Azospirillum brasilense: one gene and its partner. The protein of the gene in region 1 interacts with the protein of each later gene in a pairwise test. Links are inferred from orthologs where the notes say so. Each region holds a gene or a part of one and is shown on either strand. Other genes may lie near its edges.

Region 1 (3,041 bases):
CGGGCGGCGTCAGGCGAGCAGGCTCATCTTGTAGGGGGTGGTCTTCGAGGTGCTGGACGACTTGGCCGCATCGTCCGCCGCCCACTGCTTCAGCCGGGCCTCGCGCTCCCGCATGATCTTGTCGAACGGGCGTTCCTCGGTCGATTCGGGCGTCTTGGCGACTTTCTGGACGAAATTGAGCTGATAGGGGATTTCGCCGATCACGTTCTTCGGCGGGACGATCACCAGCTCGTATTGGCCGGGTTCGATCTTGAAGCTGGGCTTCTTCAGCATGTCCTCACCCGACTTGGCCGGGTCCATCGTGTCGCCGGAGGCCACGACCTTGCCCTCCTTGCTCATGAGGGCCCAGCGCGTCAAGGGAAGGGACATGTTGCCGACGAACTCGCCGCCCTGGGCGACGGTCAGCGTGTGCTTCTGGACACCTGGATCCTTGCCGACGACGGCGCGGGCGATGCCCTTCATCTGGGCACCGGTCCCCACCATCATGATGTTCTGGCGTTCGGTGATGTCCAGCGTGTATTCGCGTTCATTCACGCCGCGGACGGCCTGGGAGATGACCGCCGTGTAGGTGCCGGGGCCGAGCTTCGCGCTGGCCTCCGCCGCCTCGTTCTTCGCCTTGGCCTCGGCGACGACCTTGTTGTTCTGGTCGACGATCTTGATGTTGGTGTTAATGTCGGCGATTCGGAAATTGAATTCGCCGGCCTTCGACACCGTGAACTGGCGGTAGTCGGTGGACGCGAGGTTGGAGTCCAATTCATTGGTGATGCCGCGGAACTGGAACCAGTTCATCGTCGAGGCATTCGGAATCGCGACGCCCATGGTGGCCTCCCCCGCTGGTCCTGTGCCGTCAGCTCCGCATCGTCGGGCGCCCGTGGCGCAAGCCGGGCCGTCGCCTGAAACGGCGGAGCCGCGCCGGCCGAAACTCCCGGCGCAGACAGGTTAGATTAATAAAATCCAATCTTTTTGTCAAAGCGCCGCCCGATGCCAGGGGCGGGCACAAAGACCGGACGGATCCCACTCTACAGCAGGATGCGCGACGGCGCAATATTCGCCGTCCGGTTGCGCAGGAGCATGTACCGGAGATCCCTCTCCCACAGCCGCAGGCGGCTGTGGGAGAGGGCGGCCGGTTTACTCCAGCCCTTCGAACAGGGCGGTGGAAAGGTAGCGCTCGGCGAAGGATGGCAGGATCACGACGATCAACTTGCCCTCGTTCTCCGGACGGGAGCCGATCTCCAGCGCCGCGGCCAGCGCGGCACCCGAGGAGATGCCGACCGGGATGCCTTCCAGCTTCGCCACCTTGCGGGCCGTCTCGAAGGCGCGCTGGTTGGAGATGCGGACGACCTCGTCGATCAGGTCCTTGTTCAGGACGTCCGGCACGAAGCCGGCGCCGATGCCCTGGATCTTGTGCGGGCCGGGCATGCCGCCGGACAGGACGGGGCTGTCCTCCGGCTCCACCGCGATGGTGCGGAAACCGGGCTTGCGGGCCTTCAGGACCTCCGACACGCCGGTCAGCGTGCCGCCGGTGCCGACGCCGGAAATCAGGAAGTCGGCCTTGCCGTCGGTGTCCTTCCAGATTTCCTCCGCCGTGGTGTTGCGGTGGATCTCCGGGTTGGCAGCGTTCTTGAACTGCTGGAGCATATAGGCGTTCGGATCGGTGGCGACGATCTCGTCGGCCCGGCGGATGGCGCCCTTCATGCCCTCCGCCGCCGGCGTCAGGACCAACTCGGCGCCCAGCAGCTTCAGCATCTTGCGGCGCTCGACCGACATGCTTTCCGGCATGGTCAGGATCAGCCGGTAGCCCTTGGCGGCGGCGACGAAGGCCAGCGCGATGCCGGTGTTGCCCGACGTCGGCTCGACCAGGGTGGTGCGGCCCGCCTCGATGGTGCCGGCGCGCTCCGCCGCGTCGATCATCGCGAAGCCGATGCGGTCCTTCACGCTGGCCAGCGGGTTGAAGAACTCCAGCTTGCCGACGATCTGGGCCTTGGCCCCGGCGTCCTCGGCCAGCCGGTTGACGCGCACCAGCGGCGTGGCGCCGACGGTGTCGAGAATGCTGTCGTAGATCTTACCGCGAAACTCGGAACCCGGCATTTTTCACTCCTCCGGTATGTGGTATATTCCCATTTTCTACAGCATGTGTAGAATTTAACCGTTTTCCGGGTGGGATCAAATCGTAAAATCGATGCGGTCTTCGGTCTCGCTCTCGACGCCAGCGGTGCGGGCGCGCAGGCAGAGATCCTCGATGGTGATGTCGTCGAGCTTCTTCATGCATTCCTCCTGAAGCTCGTTCCACAGCGGGCGCACCACCTTATGCCCCAGGATGGAGCCGGCCGGTTCCTCGATGGGGTCGGTCGCGGTCTCCATGGAGCGGACGACCTTCACGATCTCGCCCAGCGTGATCCGCCGGCGCTCGCGGGCCAGTCGGTAGCCGCCGCGCGGCCCGCGCACGCCGGCCAGGACTCCGTCGCGGACGAGCTGCTGGAGAACCTGCTCCAGATAGCGCTTGGGAATGCCCTGGCGGCGGGTGATCTCGCCGGACTGCACGGGTTCGGTGCCGGCGTTGTAGGCGATGTCCAGAACCGCCTCGATCGCGAACATCAGCTTCTTGGAAATGCGGAGCATCAGCGCGACTCCTGCGCGGGGGAGGGCGGGACGAACTGGCCGGTGGAGCCGAAGCCCCCGGTGCCGCGAGCGCTGTCGGGCAGCGCCGCCGACTCGGCCCAGGCGGCGCGCTCATAGCGGGCGATCACGAGCTGGGCGATGCGCTGCCCGCGCTCCACCGTGAAGGGCTGGTCGCCGTGGTTGATCAGGATCACCCCGACCTCGCCGCGGTAGTCGGCGTCAATGGTGCCGGGGCTGTTCAGCACCGTGACCCCGTGCTTCAGCGCCAGGCCGGAGCGCGGCCGGACCTGCGCCTCGCAGCCGTCGGGCAGGGCGAAGGCGACGCCCGTGGGGATCAGCGCGCGGCGGCCCGGTTCCAGGACGACCGGCTCCGCCAGCGCGGCCAGCAGGTCCATGCCCGCCGCGTGTTCGGTCGCGTAGGC
Region 2 (11,579 bases), on another replicon or contig:
GTGGACACCCCGGCGAAGGGCTGCACCCGCTTGCCGCCGGAGAACTGGAGGGCGGCCACCCGCTGGAACTCCGGATCGTGGAAGTCGTTGCCGCCGGAGCCGCTGTACTTCGTACGCAAACGATCAAGCTTCTGAGGGTCGATCATCGTCCGGATCTCTTTGAAAAAGGAAAGAAGGTTAGTCGTTCTTGGCCCAGGCGCCGAGAAGGCGGGGCAGGTCGCCGAACCACGCGATCAGCCCGAAGACCACCGCGGTCAGCGTCACGAACAGCACCGTCACGGCGGCCATGGTCGGCGTGTAGCCGTAGCGGAGCGCGTTGAAGATCTTGATGGGCAGCGTCTCCAGCGTGAAGCCGACCACCATGTAGGCCACGATGTACTCGTTCAGCGACAGCACGAAGGCGAAGGCGAAGCCGGAGATCACGTAGGGCCGCACCAGCGGCATCACCACCGTGCGCAGCACCGTCCGGTCGTCCGCCCCCATGGTCGCCGCGGCCTCCACGTAGGAACGGTCGACGGCGCCGAAGCCCAGCGACAGCGTGACCAGCGGCAGCGTCACGAAGAACACCGCGTGGCTGACCACCACCGTCCAGGGTGACCCGTATTCCCCCACCGCCGCCCAGAAGCTGAGGAAGCCCAGCGCCGTGATGACTGGCGGCAGGATGAAGGGCGTCATGCCCAGCACCTCGAACGCCCGCGCCCAGGGCGCCCGCCAGCGCCACAGGAACCAGGCCAGCGGAAAGGCGATCAGCACCGCCAGCGCCGCCGACAGGGTGGCGACGACGAGGCTGGTGATCAGCGCGCCGCGCCAGCCGGGATCGGTGAAGACCTCCGCGTACCAGGCGAGCGAGAAGCCCTGCGGCGGAAAGGTCAGCGACTTCTTCTCGTTCACTGAGACTCCGGCCACCACCAGGATGGGGGCGGCCAGGACCAGGGCGATCAGGCCGGCGATCAGGGAATTCAGCGTGCGCATCAGCATCAGGCCGTCTCCTCCCGCCGCCCGGCGAGCAGCGCCAGCCCGACGAGGGCGAGGCTGACCAGCACCAGGAAGACGGCCATGGCCGCCGCGAAGGGCATGTTGGACTGGTAGATCGCCTGATCGGTGATGAGCACCGACAGCGTCCAATGCTGGGGCCGTCCCAGAAGCTGCGGCAGCAGGTAGGAGCCGAGCGCGAAGACGAACACCATGATCGTGGTCGCCACGATGGTGTTGCGCAGCCCCGGCACCACCACCGTGAAGAAGGCGCGCAGCGGCGAGGAACCGAGCGTTCGCGCCGCCTCCTCCAGATAGGGATCGAGGCGGGCGAGCGCCGGGTAGAGCACCAGCACCGTGTAGGGGAAAGCCTGATAGACCAGCCCGGCCAGCAGCGCGCCGAAGCTGGGGCTGAGCGATTGCGGTTCGGCCATCAGGCCCAGCGCCACGAACAGGTTGGTGATGCCCGCGGTGCGCGACAGCAGGGTGGACCAGGCGAAGCCGATGATGACTTCCGACAGCGACAGGATCGACAGCAGGAAGACCAGCCAGCGGATCTGCGCGCCGCGCGGCAGTTTGACCAGCCGGTAGGTGAAGGGGAAGGCGATGCCCACCGACAACACCGCGACCAGCGCCGCCAGCCCCAGCGAGAAGGACATCACCCCGCCGAAGAAGGCGGTTAGGAAGCGCTCGTAGTTGGCGAAGACGAGGTCCGGCTCGTAGAAGCCGCCGGGAACCCGCCGGAAGACGCTGACCGCGATCATCAGGCTGAAGGGGATGACGAAGAAGACGACCAGCATCAGCGCCGGGAAAAGGATCGGCGCGTGCTCGGCCAGACCACGGGGCGCGCGGCGGATCATTGCGGGCGCTCCGCCATTGGCGGCAGCACGACGCAAGCCGCCGGGGGGAACTCCACCGCCAGGGCGCCGCCGGGGGCGACCGGCGGGCGGTCCTGCGGACGCGACAGCGCGACGATCTCCCGCCCGGCAACATCGATGCGGAACTCCACACTGGCGCCGAGGTCGCGCATGAAGGACAGCGTGCCGGTCAGCCGGTTCGGCCCGTCCGTCCCGGCGGGATGGACGACCACGTCCTCCGGGCGGACGGACAGCAGGACGCGGCCCGTCGGCGGCAGGTCTGGGAGATGGAGGGTGCCGCCGGGCACGATGGCGGTGCCGGGGGCGGTGACCTCGCCCTCCAGCAGGTTGGTCATGCCGATGAAGTCGGCGACGAAGGCGTCGGCGGGCTGGCGGTAGACCTCCATCGGCGGGGCGGCCTGATGGATGCGCCCCTGCGACATCACCACCACGAGGTCGGCCATGGTCATAGCCTCCCGCTGGTCGTGGGTGACGACGATGGTGGTGATGCCCAGCCGCTGCTGAAGCTGCTTCAGCTCGATCTGCATGGCCTCGCGCAGCTTGGCGTCGAGCGCCGACAGCGGCTCGTCCAGCAGGAACAGCTTGGGCGACAGGGCCAGCGCGCGGGCGATCGCGACGCGCTGCCGCTGCCCGCCCGAGAGCTTGGAGACGGGCCGGTCAGCGACGCCGGGCAGGCGCACCAGCTCCAGCAGCTCGTCGGCGCGCTTGCGCTGCTCGGCCTTCGAGGCACCGCGGATGCGCAGGGGGTAGGCGATGTTCTCGCCCGCCGTCAGGTGCGGGAAGAGGGCCAGCGACTGGAACACCATGCCGAATTCCCGCGTGTGGGCGGGGGCCGTGGTGATGTCGCGTCCGTCGATGACCAGCCGTCCGCCGGAGGGGTCCTCCAGCCCGGCGATCATGCGCAGGAGCGTCGTCTTCCCGCAGCCGGACGGGCCGAGCAGACAGACGAATTGCCCGTGCGGGATGCGCAGCGACGCGCCGTGCACCGCGGTTACGGGACCGTATCGTTTGGTGAGACCGTCGAGGACAAGGGCTGACATGGGATGGCTTTTTGACTGTCGTTCACAACGGGCTTTGTCCCCTCGTCCCTCTGGGGAGAGGGTTAGGGTGAGGGGGCGCCCATAGGGCGTCAACGCAGCCTCATTGCAGTGCGTGTCCGGCCTGCGACCGCCCCCTCATCCCATACCCTTCTCCCCAGAGGGGAGAAGGGCTCACACTCACCCGACGATCATTTCCGTCCACTTCTGGTTCAGCCAGTCGGACTTGCTCGTGTAGAGGTCATAGCGCGGGATGATCGGCGCGATGTCGGAGGACACGGCGGCGAACTCCTGGTCAGTCAGGTCGGTCATCTTGCGGTCGATGGTCGGGGCGGTGCCGACCTTGCGCGACAGCAGGGCCTGGATCGACGGCTGGCACATATAGTCCACGAAGACATGAGCGAGGTCGCCGGCCTTGGAGGCGCGGGTGACCGCCCAGCTTCCCGAATCGAGGATGCCGCCCTCCTTCGGGAAGGTCGAGCGCACCGGTTGCCCGTCCGCGGCGGCGAGGCCGGTCACGTCGTGGTAATACTGGCCCATCGGAATCTCGCCGGACTTCAGCGAGGCCTCGAACTGCGCCTCGTCGCGGTACCAGAGCTTCACATTGGACTTCAGCTCCGCCAGCTTCTTGAAGCAATCGAGCTGCCCCTGCTCGCTGTCCAGATGCTTGGTGCCGCCGAAGAAAGTGGCCGCCGTGACCTCCAGCAGGAAGCTGTTGCTGACCAGCGCCAGCAGGCCCAGCTTGTCCTTGTTCGCCGGGTCCCACAGCGCCGCCCAGCTGTCCGGGGCCTGCGGGTAGCTCTTGGTGTTGGTGACCAGCGTGATGTACCAGGACACCGCGCCGATGCCGCTGACCTTGCCGTCCGGATACTTGTTGACGAGGTGCGGGACGACCTTGGCGGCGTTGGGGATCTTCGACAGGTCGAAGGGCGCCCACAGTTCCGCCGAGGCCCCCTTCAGCATCGCCACCTGCGACATCATCGAGACGTCGGCGGGCGCCTGACGGGCGCGGGCCGCCTGTTCGAGCTGGACCAGCCACGCCTCGCCGGTCGGCTCGGCGATGGCCTCCACCGTGATGCCGGTGGCCTTGGAGAATTCCGGGAAGATGTGCTTTTCGAAGGATTCCTTGAAGTAGCCGCCGTAGACGCCGACCTTCAGCGTCTTCGACTGGGCGCGGACGATGTTCGGAAAGCCGATGGCGGCCACCGTGGCCAGCGTGCCCGCTCCGGCCAGAACCGCGCGCCGGCTGATGCCGCCGGTCAAAGCGGCGTGAAGTCCCTGCTTACCCGTCGTCTCGTTCATGGATGCGACCTTTCCTTGCGGACGAGCTTATCTGTTCGTGAGGCCAGCATTGCGGCCTGCGGTCATTAGACGCCCGGCGCCGTTGCCCGAAAATCAGAAAGTTTTGTATCTTACTTCGATCCGGGCCGAAGTATCGGGCGTCCCGGAACCGGCGGGCGGGGCAGGGGAGGGCGGCGTCGTGGCGATGATTCAGCTGGAAACCGTGGATCTGCGCCTGTTGCGGTTGTTCATGACCATCGTCGAGGCCGGCGGATTCAGTGCGGCGCAGAGCGAACTGAACCTGTCGCTGTCCACCATCTCCACCCATTTCGCCGATCTGGAGACCCGGCTGGGCCTGCGGCTGTGCCGGCGTGGGCGCTCGGGATTCCAGCTCACCCCGGAAGGGCAGGCGGTCTATGACGAGGCGCGGCGCGTGTTCGACTCGCTGGATCGCTTCCGCGGCCGGGTGCGCGGCCTGCGCGAGCGGCTGACCGGCACGCTGGCGGTCGGGCTGGTCGACAACACCCTGACCGACCCGCGCGCCCCGCTGGAGCGCGTCTTCGCCCGCTTCACCGAGGCGGCGCCGGAGGTCTCGCTGATCATCAACGTCCGCCCGCCGAACGAGCTTCTGCGCGACGTCATCGGTGGGCAGCTCCAACTTGCCATCGCCAGCTTCCCGCGCATCGTGCCCAGCCTGTCCTACCAGGACCTCTACAACGAGACGATCCACTTCTGCGTGGCGGACGGGCACCCGCTGTTCACCCTGCCGGACGAGGCCATCGACCTGGACGAAATCCGCCGCTACCGGCTGGTCGCGCGGAGCTATTGGGGATCGCGCGACCTGAAGATCTTTGCGATTTCGACGCCCAAGGCAACGGTCAGCGACATGGAGGGGGCGGCGCGGCTGATCCTGTCCGGTGCCTACGCCGGCTATCTGCCGGACCATTACGCGGCACCCTACGTCAAGGCCGGGCGGCTGCGGGTGCTGCTGCCCAAGGTCCTGTCCTATCAGGCGCCCTTCCAGGTGGCCTTCGACGCCAACCGCTCCAAGAGCCCGGTGGTGGAGCTGTTCATCGCCCTGACCCGCGAGGAGATGACCGCGCCGGAGTTCCGGAGCGGCCAGAGCCATCACCCGGCCCGTCAGATGTGATATTCCGGCTCCGGCACCGTCTGGTCCATGGCGAGCGCCGGCACCGTGTCGCGGCACCAGCCGACGATCCGCGCCGGGACGCCGACCACGGTGGCGCAGGGCGGCACGTCCTTCAGCACCACGCTGCCGGCTCCGACCTTGGCGCGGCTGCCGATCTCGATGTTGCCGAGGATCTTGGCCCCGGCGGACAGCAGGACGCCGTCGCGCACCTTCGGATGGCGGTCGCCATGCTCCTTGCCGGTACCGCCGAGCGTGACCTCCTGAAGGATCGACACGTCGTTGCCGACCACGGCGGTTTCGCCGATCACCACGCCGGTGCCGTGGTCGATGAAGACGCCTCGCCCGACCGGGACCGCCGGGTGGATGTCCACGGCGAAGACCTCCGACACCCGGCTTTGCAGGAAGTGGGCGAGGTCGCGCCGCTCGCGCCGCCACAGCCAATGGCCGATGCGATGCCATTCCAGCGCGTGGAAGCCCTTGTAGTAGAGGAAGGGCGTCAGGCAGTTGTCCGCTGCCGGATCGCGCGTGCAGATGGCCTGAAGGTCGGAGCAGGCCTCCTCCACGATGCAGGGCGCGTCGGCGACCGCCGAGCGTACGAGCATCGCGAGCTGGTCGGCGGAGATGTAGGAATCACCCAGCTTGCGCGCCAGCAGGCTGCCCAGCGCCGACGGGAAGTCATGGTGCAGCAGAATGGCGGTGTCGATGAAGGGGCGCAGCCAAGGCTCCTTGACGACGACGTTCTCCGCCTCGGCGCGCAGCATCGCCCACATGCCGTCGACGCCCTCCAGAAGGGGCGATTCCGGGCGCTCCAACTCCTTGAGGTTCTGGTCCTCAAGGCCCTGATCCTTAAAGCAGGGGGCGACGATGTGATTCATGGTACGCGTGTCCTGATGTTCCCGACCGGTCCGGCCGTCGGTCCGGTCATGGGGCCTTCAACAGGCCGAACGAAAGCCTAGCACGCCGCTTGCCGGAAGGGGAGCCATGTCGTGGGAAATGAAGGGCCACCACCAATTTTTGCACATTTTTACACTGTGAAAATTGCCTGTCTACTCAGACAGCCTCATCCGCGCAGCGGGCGGATTTACCAAGTGATCACCCAGTCTCCGGTGTTGGGGGTGACCCGACCTGCCTGCTCCTGATGCCGGCCCATGGTTTTCGGCGCGCCGTCTAGAGCCCCTGGAGCGCGCGCTGCATGACGCTGGAAACCATCGCCCCGCTCGGCAATAATGCGGCAATCATGCTGTCCGCCTTGTCCGAATGACCAGCTCGGACAGACCAGCGGGGACCATCTGGATGCTTCGGCTCATACATCACGCCTTGGAAAACGACCCATGAGACGAATTTTCAAGCTCGCAGGTCTTCTTGTTGTTTCGCTTGTCGTCGCGGCCGTTGCTTACGGCGGGAATGGATACTGGGACGCTCTGTCGGATGCCCCGCAATTACGTCAGCGCGCAGACAATCTGATAGCTCAGGGTCTAGGAGGAGATTCGCTTGGCGAGGACCATCTGGCGATATTGCTGAAAGTTGAAGACCCAAATTTCGTTGATCACGCCGGAGTGGATTTTTCGACTCCTGGCGCTGGAGCGACGACAATCACGCAATCGGCTTCCAAGCGCCTTGCTTTCAAGAAATTCCAACCGGGCGTAGGAAAGGTACGACAAACCGGGTACGCGATGGGCCTGGAAAGCCGACTCTCCAAGGGCCAGATCCTTGCCCTTTGGCTCGATACACTGGAAATGGGTGAAGGTCCGGAAGGCTGGGTGACCGGCTTTCATAAGGCCAGCTCAGCAATCTATGGGCGGCCGCCGGCTGAACTGAGCAGTACGGAATTCACTCGATTGGTCGCCGTTCTCATCTCGCCGGCATCCTTCAGGCTTCGTGAGAATGATCCTGCGCTCAATGAGCGTGTCAGGCGGATTGAACGTTTGGTGGCAGGAGCGTGCGTTCCCGAAGGTCATGATGACGTTTGGCTTGAAGGGTGCCGAAAGCTTTCCGGCAGCTGACCTACGGGCAACGGCAGGCAGCGCAAAGTCTCAATCAATTAATTTTCCATAAGATGGCTTATGGGATTTTTGTGCCGCTTCGGACAGGACGTCATCACACATACACCCAGCACCGAATCCGTGCATCTGCTTCCCGTGATCCGGGGGTCGGACCGCCCCTCCCGGTTTCAATCGGGAGCGTGTTCCACGGCTAGGGCGTCCCGCCGGACCGGGTCGCGGTGGGTTCGGGGCGGTCGCGGCGCGCCATGGTGTCCACGAAATGGCCCATCGCCAGTTTCATGTCGTTGAAGACCGTGCCCTGCGACACACCCAGATGGGCGGCGATCTGGGGATAGGACAGGCCTTCGACCCGGTTCAGAAGCCACACCTGCCGGGCCCGCGCCGGCAGACGGTCCAGGGCGTCCATGAAGCACGACAGCCGCTCGCGGTGCAGCAGACGCTCTTCCGCCGAAGGAATTTCCGATGCGATGCCCAGCGCCTCGACGGTGTCCGCCGGGCCGGCCTCGAACCGCTCCTGGGTCCGGCAGCGCCGGAGATGGTCCAGCGCGAGGTTGTGGACCGTCCGGTGGAGGAAGGCCCCGATGTTGTCGATGGGTCCCCTTTCCACGGCCTTGCAGGCGCGCAGGTAGCTTTCCTGCAGCAGATCCTCGGCAACCTGAAGATCACGCACGATCTTCATCGCGCACCCGAACAACGAGCGGCGGTGATCGAGATAGATCGCAATCAGGCTTGCGGACATGATAGCCCTGTCGGTACGGCGGCGAAAAGGACACCACCGCGGTCGGTGCGACATCGGCGGCCTTGCAACATCGCGATTGATAATGATTCTCAATTTCAGATGTCAAGCCGGTTGGACGGGCGCGGGAACGATCACCATCTGCGGGCTATGGGCTGCGGTTTGCGAATTGTGACCCGCCGAGCGATGAAACGTCTCAACTGTACGTGAGTCCGGTCAAGGAAGAGTGGAAGACCAAGCGTGGAGCAGGACAAGGCAGACGGCGGACAGGATGCCGGGGCCTACCGGCATGCGGACCCGATCACGGACGAGGCGCTCACTTGGTTCGTGACGCTTCTCGACGCGCCCGTGCACCCGGACACCCGAGCCGCCTATCAGGCATGGCGGACCCGCGATCCGCGCCACGCCGCGGCGTTCGACCGCCTGTCGTCGCTTGGGAGCATGCCCGAATTGCAGGCGGCGACGCTCGCCCATCACCCGCAGACCGCCTCTTCGCCGTCGGCCACCCGCTCCGCGACGCGGCGGCGGTCCGGGCGGTTCGGCGGGTGGCGGGCCTCGCTGGCCGCCGCCGCACTGCTGCTGGCCATCGGCGTCCATCTCCAGCCCACATTGGCGCTCCGCCTGACCGCCGACCACCGCACCGCCGCCGGGGAGCGGCAGGAGATCGCCCTGCCCGACCGGTCCCTGCTGATCCTCGACACCGACTCCGCGGTCGCGCTCGATTTCGCCGAGGGCCGGCGCCACGTCCGGCTGCTGCGCGGGCAGGCTTACTTCGACGTGGTCAGCGACCCCGCCCACCCCTTCCGCGTCACCGCCGGCTTCAGCGAGGTGGAGGTGACCGGCACCGCCTTCACCGTGCGGTCGGACGGCGGGCAGGACGCCGTCTTCCTGGAGCGCGGGCGGGTGTCGGTCAGCCGGCGGGAGCCGCCGGGCCAAGCGGTGTTCCTCGTTCCGGGTGACCGGGTGACAGCCACGGTGGACGGCCTGTCGGCGCCCGCCCGCCCGGACCCGGCGGTTGCGCTGGCCTGGAAGGACGGGCGCTGCGTGTTCCACGACCAGCCCTTCGCCGCGATCGTCGACACCATCCGGCGCTACCATGGCGCACCGGTCATCCTGATCGGCGACCGGCTGGCCGGCGCGCGGGTCAGCGGAAACTACCGGCTGGACGATCCCGTCACGGCGATCCGCTCGCTGGCCGACGTCGTGGGCGCCCGCGTGACCGAGCTTCCTGGCGGAGTCATCCTGCTTCGATAGATTTTGACCTTCTTTCAGGATTTTTTTGTGAGACGCCACGCCCCCGTGCGTCTGCCGAAAAGAGGGGGGCACGGTTCATACACCGGTAATCACGCCCCCGCCACCAGCGCAGACGGGAGTTGTGAGGAATGGAAGGCCGGACGGTTTCGACAGGCAAGTTCTTGGTGCGCGCGCGGGGAACCGCCGCCCGGCATCTGATCCTGGCACTGATGGCGACCACCGCGCTCGGCGGCGTCCTGGCCCTCCCCTCCCCGTCCCTGGCCCAGCAGGCCGCTCCCGCCCCTGGCGCCGCGCAGACGATGGCCTTCGCGCTGCCAGCGCAGGCCCTGCCCGCGGCGCTCGACGCCTTCGCGCGCCAGACCGGCTGGCAGATCGGCTATTCCGCCGATCTGGCCGCCGGGCGCAGCTCCCGCCCGGTGTCGGGCAGCATGACGCCCGCCCAGGCGCTCGACACGCTGCTGTCCGGGACGGGCGTCGGCTACCGCACGACCGGCACCGGCTCCGCGACGCTGGTTCCGGCTCCGACCGGCGACATCACGATGCTGGGGCCGGTGTCGGTCACCGCCTCGACCGGCGCCGGCAGCGGAAGCGGCAACATCACCATCACCAAGGAGGACCTGGATCGCAAGAATCCCCGCGACCTCCGCGACGTCTTCTCCGGCGAGCCGACGATCCGCGTGGGCAGTTCCGTGCCGATGTCGCAGAAGGTCTATGTGAACGGCGTCGAGGAAACCAATCTGGCCGTCACCATCGACGGCAGCCGCCAGAACAACAAGGTCTTCCACCACAACGGCACCACACTGATTGACCCGGCGCTGCTGAAGGTGGCGCGCGTGGACGCCGGCGTCGCCCCCGCCGACGCCGGTCCGGGCGCGCTCGCCGGCTCCATCGCCTACGAGACGAAGGACGCCAGCGACTTCCTGGCGAGCGACGGCATCGGCGCCTTCGGCAAGACCACCTTCAACACCAACGGCTCCGGCCTGACCACCAACCTCGCCGGCTTCGGGCGCCACCAGGGGCTGGAGGCGCTGGGCACCGTGACCTACGGCAAGGGCGGCAAATACACCGCGGGCAACGGGCGCAAGGTGGACGGCACCGAGACGGACATGGTCAGCGGCCTCGGCAAGGCGGCGGTGCAGACGGAGAGCGGCCACCGCTTCCAGGCCAGCTACGAGCGGGTCTACGACGACGCGCCGCGCCCCTTCCGCGCGAACATCGGCTCGCTCGCCGGGCGCCCGGCCTGGGAGCCGCGCGTGCGCGACTACACGCTCGACCGCCAGAACATGGTCTTCACCTACACCGACGCCCTGCCGACGGAGCTGTGGAACCCCAAGCTGGTGCTCGCCTACGGCCGCACCGACGTGGAAACGCCGATCTTCACCCGCCCGGTCGGCAGCAGCACCGTGCCGGGGAGCTACCCGGGCAACGGCGCGACCAGCTCCTTCAACGGCAAGCTGGAAAACACCTTCGGCTTCCGGATCGGCACTTTCACGACAGGCACCGACTTCTATGTGGACCGCGCCAACTACCGGGACCGGACGATGACCGCGACCGAGCGGGCGCGCAACAACGGCCTGTACGGTCAGGCCCGGCTGGAGCCGATGGAGCGTCTGCGCCTGTCCTTCGGCCTGCGCGGCGACCGCCAGACCTTCGAGGGGACGACCGGACGGGAATGGACCAACCACGGCCTCAGCCACAACATCTCGGGCGAGTTCGACCTGCTGCCCCGCTACCTGACCGCCAAGGCCGGCGTGTCGCGCGGCTGGGGCGGCGTCCAGATGGCCGAGAACTACATCATGAACCCAGCCTGGAACTACGGCGCCGGTCCGCGCCCGGTGACGGCCACCAACAGCACCGCCGGTCTGGAGGCCCGCTACGAGGGCTTCACCGCGGAAGGCCGGATCTTCCGCACCAAGCTGGACGACGCCCGCGCCGCGCGCTTCGCCGCCACGAGCGCCACCCTCGCCCGCGATGTGCGGTCGGAAGGCTATGAGCTGGGTCTCGGCTATGCCTGGACGAACGGCTTCATCCGCGCCAAATATGCCGACATCGACGTCAAGATCGACGGTCTGCCCGCGGACTCCGACACCGGCACCTACCTCGCCACGCCGATCGGGCAGGTCTTCACCGTCGGCGGCGCCCACACCGTGCAGTCCTGGAACCTGACCTTCGGCGCCGACGTGGAGTTCGTGCTCGACTACGACAAGGTCCAGGCCGGGCAGCGGCCACTGAAGGGCTATCAGACGGCCAACCTGTTCGTGGAGCACC

The links.
Region 2: the proteins of cysK (region 1) and cysE interact in binary tests that used the Escherichia coli proteins (3 or more experiments, as listed by UniProt). The link is inferred for Azospirillum brasilense from one-to-one orthologs.

What each region holds. Positions count from the first base shown.
Region 1 is NZ_CP059449.1:1,109,226-1,112,266, forward strand. Bases 109-3,032 are described here. They hold cysK (cysteine synthase A), read right to left. Parts: upstream 2,089-3,032; coding sequence 1,129-2,088; downstream 109-1,128. Other genes in these bases: H1Q64_RS05285 (hypothetical protein), read right to left, coding at 109-819; H1Q64_RS05295 (RrF2 family transcriptional regulator), read right to left, coding at 2,164-2,619; dut (dUTP diphosphatase), read right to left, coding at 2,619-3,032. In the rest of the region: more of H1Q64_RS05285, read right to left, coding at 10-108; more of dut, read right to left, coding at 3,033-3,041.
Region 2 is NZ_CP059453.1:56,708-68,286, reverse strand. What follows is about bases 4,252-7,030. They hold cysE (serine O-acetyltransferase), read right to left. Parts: upstream 6,194-7,030; coding sequence 5,309-6,193; downstream 4,252-5,308. Other genes in these bases: H1Q64_RS30020 (transglycosylase domain-containing protein), read left to right, coding at 6,650-7,030; H1Q64_RS30030 (LysR family transcriptional regulator), read left to right, coding at 4,374-5,318. In the rest of the region: speB (agmatinase), read right to left, coding at 1-146; H1Q64_RS30050 (ABC transporter permease), read right to left, coding at 178-978; H1Q64_RS30045 (ABC transporter permease), read right to left, coding at 978-1,832; H1Q64_RS30040 (ABC transporter ATP-binding protein), read right to left, coding at 1,829-2,890; H1Q64_RS30035 (ABC transporter substrate-binding protein), read right to left, coding at 3,068-4,189; more of H1Q64_RS30020, read left to right, coding at 7,031-7,321; H1Q64_RS30015 (RNA polymerase sigma factor), read right to left, coding at 7,512-8,060; H1Q64_RS30010 (FecR family protein), read left to right, coding at 8,298-9,311; H1Q64_RS30005 (TonB-dependent receptor), read left to right, coding at 9,440-11,579.